Nordella sp. HKS 07: one gene and its partner. The protein of the gene in region 1 interacts with the protein of each later gene in a pairwise test. Links are inferred from orthologs where the notes say so. Each region holds a gene or a part of one and is shown on either strand. Other genes may lie near its edges.

Region 1 (2,851 bases):
GAGTTCGCGGCGCTCGGTGCGCGACAAGGGCACCATGTCGGCGGGCCAGGCCTGCACGAATACGTCTCCGCCACCGATGCGATCCGCCAGATGCGCGACGGCGAGCGCATAGGAATCGGCATTGTTGTAACGCTTGATCACCTCGAAATTCCTGAGCACCAGGAAGACCGGACCATTGCCGCCGGAGGGCTGATAGAAGCGTGCCGTCTCGTTCGTCGACGGCAAAGGCTTGCTATTGACGCGGGTGATCCCGAGCTTGCTCCAGTCGCGCAGGGCCATGCTGGCGTTTTTCTTCCACACCTTGCCGAAATCGAAACCCTTGGGGAGCTTCACCTCGTAACCCCAGTCGCCGCCTTTCCGCCAGCCCTTCTCCTTCAGGAAATTGGCGGTGGACGCGAGCGAATCCGGCACCGAATTCCAGATGTCCTTGCGCCCGTCGCCATCCTGGTCGACGGCATAGGTAAGGTAGTTCGACGGCATGAATTGCGTCTGGCCCATGGCGCCCGCCCAGGATCCGGTCATCTGTGATTCGTCGGCATGGCCGGCCCGGATGATCTCCTTGGCCGCCGAAAGCTCAGCGCGGAAATAATCCGTGCGATGGCCGCCATCGGCGAGTGCGGCGAGCGAGCCCAGCACTTTGTAGTCGCCCATGTTCCTGCCGAAATTGGATTCGATGCCCCAGATGGCGACCAGGGTCTCGGCCGGAATCCCGTATTTATCCACGATCGTGGTGATGGTGGTCTTCCATTCGGCGGATTTCTGCCGGCCCGTCTCGATGCGTGTGGGCGACACCCTCAGCTTGATATAGTCCTCGACGCTCGACACGACTTCCGGCTGGCTGCGCGCGAGATCGAGCACGTTGGTGTAAGATTGCTTCCAGAGCGCTGCCAGGAAGCTGCCGGCTTTGTCGCCATACATATATAGTGTCAGGCCAGAGGTGACGGTCAGCGTCGCCGCCGTGACGAGCACGCCGGTCCTCCACGACCTGAGCATGAGCCAATTCCTCTTCGCCATTCTTAATCCATTAGCGGCGAATATGATTAAAATATGGATACCGGCCGGGCGTGGCCTCGGATCACGTTTAGTTCAGTCTGGTTGCGTATGAAGCTCACGCGCGGGGCGGGGCGAATACCGTCACAGCCTTGCTCTTGATGCGGAAAGTCGCCGGCGTCTTGCCCACGATCTCGCCATCGGCATTGATGTCATGCGGTCTCCTGGTGCGGACCACGAGATCCGTCGCCGAGAAGACTCTTACCTTACGCCAATGTCCTTGCGTGCCGCGGCGCAGCGACGGGGCCAACGCCAGCATTTCCCACCAGTGATCGATCTCGAGGCTGTAGACATCGAGGCGGCCGTCATCGGGAGCGGCGTCCTTCTCGACGGTCATGCCGCCACCATAGAAGCGGCCATTGCCGACGCTGATCTGCACCGTCTTGACCCGCTCGACCGTCCCGTCATGGTCGATCTCGACGGTGAAGGGGCTGCTCTGGCGCAGGAGATTCAGGGCGGCGAACGCATAACCCAGCGTTCCCCAGCGCTTCTTCGCCTCGGCGGTCAGCTCGCGCGCCAGGGCGGCGGAAAAGCCGATGCTCGCGACATTGAAGAAATAATGGCCATTGACCTCGCCGAGATCGACAGGGCGGCGATGGCCGTCGATGATAATCTGTGCGGCGCGCGCCAGGTCGCGCGGCACGCCGATGGTGCGGGCGAAATCATTGGCTGTGCCGAGCGGCAGCACGCCGAAAGGCAGTTTCGTCTCATAGAGCGCTGCGGCCGCGCTGTTGAGCGTGCCGTCGCCGCCGCCCAGGATCACCATGTCGACATCCTTGGCCTCGGCGCGGATGGCATCGCTCAAGCTGCGCGAGACGTCGCGCTCGATCGTCTCGATCCTGGCATCATCGAGTAGCTCGATGGCCGCCCTCAGCGACTCACCGCCCCGGCGCGCCCGCCGGTTCGCGAAAATGAGGGCACGGGATTTGGGCACAATGTCTCCTGATCAAGAAGCGAAGGAACGGGCCGGATGCTCTATTTTCAGGGCAAGGCGGATGTGTGGCGGGAGTTTAGCCTGGGTTGTGGCCTGCCAACGCCCGGCCTGCGCTGTCGATGCCGGTGACCGGACCCGCCGGGGTAAAAGCCTGGAAGCGCAGCGTGGTGTCAAGCTCGTCTCCCGGCAGTAGGCGGAGCAGGGTGCCACCCGCCTGTTTTGCCTTGGCGAGGCCCCAGGCCGGCCAGGTCGTGTTGGGTTCAATGCCGATGAGCCGCGTCTGGTTCCGCCAGGGCGCGTCCGGATTGCCGGCGAGTTCACACCACAGCCAGGCGCAGGGAAAGCGGCTCTTGTCCCAGGACAAAGCGACCGCGATCCGATCGTCGAGACGGCGCACCGCGATCCAACCTTGCTTGAAATCCTGAAGGTAAGCGAGGCTGGCCATCGGCTCTTGCGGCTGGCTCAAATTGTATGAGCCCTTCTTGCCGGCGATCATCGGCCAGGCCCCCTTGGCACCCGGCCGCAGCGGATTGGCGAGGGGATCATACTCCCTGTCGACCATCACAGTGCGGGCGCCGCAGGTGATCTCGATCGGCGCCGCGAGAAGATCCGAGCCCAAGGTCGGATGATGCCCCCACATGACCTGGACCGGGTGCTCGCCCGTCATGCGCAGCCTCTCGCTTATGATCAGGAGATCGCCTTCCACCTGCATCTCGCGTCGCATCTCGACGGGGACAGTAGCGAAGCGTCTCGCAAGGACCAGCCGGTCGATGGAGTGCGAAACCACATCCCAAGGCGAGATCGAGCCTTCGCCATGGAAGCCGTGGAATACACCGTCGAACGCGCACGCATCGCCGCCATTGGGGA
Region 2 (3,004 bases), 4.1 Mb from region 1 along the record:
TGGGATGGCACGTCCCGGAGATGGCGCATATCCCGCTGATCCATGGCGCCGACGGCGCCAAGCTGTCGAAGCGCCATGGCGCCCTCGGCGTCGAGGCCTATCGCGCCATGGGCTATCTGCCGGAAGCGATGCGCAACTATCTCGCACGCCTCGGCTGGAGTCACGGCGATGACGAGATTTTTTCGACCGAGCAGATGATCTCCTGGTTCGACCTCGATGGCATCGGCAAGTCGCCGTCGCGCTTCGATTTCGTCAAGCTCGAGAACCTGAACGGCCACTATATGCGTCAGACGCCCGACGCCGATCTGCTCGCCGCTTTCCTGGCTTTCCTGCCGCATGCGGCGGGTGGACCTGAAATGCTGGCGCGCATTGATAGCGACATGCGCGCCAAGTTGTTGCGCGCCATGCCTGGCCTCAAGGAGCGGGCGAAGACACTCCTCGAGCTCATGAAGAGCGCGCAGTTCCTGTTCGCCGAGCGGCCGATTGCGCTCGACGACAAGGCCAAGCAGATCATGGCGGATGGCGGCGTCGCGGCGCTTCGCGGCCTGCTCCCGATCCTCGAGGCGGCGGACTGGAACGTTCATAGTCTCGAAGCCGCCGTAAAGGCGCATGCGGAAGCGACCGGCACCAAGCTCGGAAAGCTGGCGCAACCCCTGCGCGCGACGATGACGGGAACCAATACATCACCTGGTATCTTCGATGTTCTCGACGTCCTGGGCCGCGAGGAATCGCTGAATCGTATTGCCGATGCGCTTAAGTGAGGTTGACCGTCATGGTGCAGTGCAATAAACTTCGGACATATAACGGATAACGGCAGGGACAGAAGTATGACAACAACAGCCGCGACCAAGAAAACCGAAGATGTGGCGCCAGCCTCCGCCACCCTCACCCTAGATAACAAAACGTATGACCTGCCGATCCGAAAGGGAACGGTTGGCCCCGATGTGGTCGATATCGGCCATCTCTATCGCGACGCCGGCGTGTTCACCTACGATCCGGGATTCACCTCGACGGCGGCGTGCGAGTCCGACATCACCTATATCGACGGCGATGCCGGCGTCCTGCTCTATCGTGGCTACCCGATCGAACAGCTCGCCGAGCATGGCGACTTCCTGGAGACCTGCTACCTCCTCTATTACGGTGACCTGCCGACGCCGGCGCAGCGGCGTGAATTCGAACATGCGATCACCATGCATACGATGATCCATGAGCAGATGGCGCGCTTCTATCAGGGCTTCCGGCGCGACGCGCACCCGATGGCCGTCATGGTCGGCGTGGTCGGCGCGATGTCGGCCTTCTATCACGACTCGACCGACATCAATGATCCCAAGCAGCGTGAGATCGCGTCCCGGCGCATGATCGCCAAGCTGCCGACGATCGCGGCGATGGCCTACAAATATCATATCGGCCAGCCCTTCATTTATCCGAAGAACGATCTGTCCTATGCCGCCAACTTCCTGCGCATGTGCTTCGCGGTGCCGTGCGAGGACTACAAGGTCAATCCCATCCTGGCACGCGCCATGGACCGCATCTTCATCCTGCATGCCGATCACGAGCAGAACGCCTCGACCTCGACAGTGAGGCTCGCAGGATCCTCAGGCGCCAATCCCTTCGCCTGCATCGCTGCCGGCATCGCCTGCCTGTGGGGACCAGCGCATGGCGGCGCCAATGAGGCCGCGCTCAAGATGCTGGAGGAGATCGGCGATCCCAACAAGATCCCCGACTTCATCTCGAAGGTGAAGGACAAGAGCTCGCATGTTCGGCTCATGGGCTTCGGCCATCGCGTCTACAAGAACTACGATCCGCGCGCCAAGATCATGCAGAAGACGGCGCATGAGGTCCTGGGCGAGCTCGGCATCAAGGACGATCCGCTTCTCGACGTGGCGCGCGAGCTCGAACGCGTCGCGCTCAATGACAGCTACTTCATCGAGCGCAAGCTCTATCCCAATGTCGATTTCTATTCCGGCATCATCCTGAGGGCCCTCGGCTTCCCGACCAGCATGTTCACCGTCCTCTTCGCGGTGGCGCGTACCGTCGGCTGGATCGCCCAGTGGAAAGAAATGATCGAGGATCCCTCGCAGCGCATCGGCCGCCCGCGGCAGCTCTATACGGGCGCGCCCAGGCGCGACTATGTGCCGATGAGCAAGCGCGGCAAGTAGCAGCTACCGAGGACGATTACTGATGGCCGGGTCGAAAGCCCGGCCATCATCTTTGCGGAACTGTGAATACCGCCGGCACAACGGAACGGCCTGATGCTCGCGATCCCACTCCCCTTTGTGATGGCTCTGTTGCTGGTCATCCTGTTGATCCGGATGATCGCTCACGGCGAGGCCACCCTGCGTCCGGCTCCCGTTTTCATAGGGACCTGTATTCCTCTGGTAACGATAGTCGGGTTGCGCTGGACCGTCGATCTCCAGATCGTGCGGTTCGTCCAGCCGGTCGTGGCGGCGGTGCTGCCGCCCATTGCGTGGCTCTGCTTTTCCGATCTCAGGCAAGCTGCTTCACACCAAAGATGGCTTCACTTTTTACCGGCAACTCTGATCCTGGTCCTGTCGGTCACCTGGCAAAATTGGCATCCGCCGATCGACTTTCTCCTTTCCCTGCTTTACTTCGCCTACGGCTTGTCCTTGATCCATCGTGCATATGCCGGACTGGATAGTTTCGAGAGGACACGCCTGAGCGATGCGGCCGGGGCGCAAAGGGCTGCGTTGCTGGCCGGGTCGCTGTTGCTGTTCTCGGGTGCGGTCGACCTTCTCATCGCCGCTGATTTTCACTTCTATCAAGGCAGCCATGCCGTCTCGATCGTCGGCATCGCCAACATCGTAACGCTGCCGCTATTGGCTTACGCGATCGCGATCATCGGCCGGAGTGTGCCGGAAGCCCGACCTTCCGGCGACAGAGCGGACGACACGCAAGACGACTTGCCTGCAAGCCCTGAAATCACGGCGTCGACACGCGATGACAATCGGAGCATCGCCGCCATCGAAACGGTCATGCGGGACAA

Evidence for each region.
Region 2: the proteins of G5V57_RS08715 (region 1) and gltA interact in binary tests that used the Escherichia coli proteins (3 or more experiments, as listed by UniProt). The link is inferred for Nordella sp. HKS 07 from one-to-one orthologs.

Annotation. Positions count from the first base shown.
Region 1 is NZ_CP049258.1:1,851,595-1,854,445, reverse strand. The notes cover bases 47-2,822. They hold G5V57_RS08715 (lipid kinase), read right to left. Parts: upstream 1,985-2,822; coding sequence 1,109-1,984; downstream 47-1,108. Other genes in these bases: G5V57_RS08710 (hypothetical protein), read right to left, coding at 2,061-2,822; G5V57_RS08720 (lytic murein transglycosylase), read right to left, coding at 47-993. Also shown: more of G5V57_RS08720, read right to left, coding at 1-46; more of G5V57_RS08710, read right to left, coding at 2,823-2,851. UniProt on the Escherichia coli protein: In vitro phosphorylates phosphatidylglycerol but not diacylglycerol; the in vivo substrate is unknown.
Region 2 is NZ_CP049258.1:5,939,059-5,942,062, reverse strand. The notes cover bases 65-2,993. They hold gltA (citrate synthase), read left to right. Parts: upstream 65-827; coding sequence 828-2,159; downstream 2,160-2,993. Other genes in these bases: G5V57_RS27950 (AraC family transcriptional regulator), read left to right, coding at 2,253-2,993; gltX (glutamate--tRNA ligase), read left to right, coding at 65-761. In the rest of the region: more of gltX, read left to right, coding at 1-64; more of G5V57_RS27950, read left to right, coding at 2,994-3,004.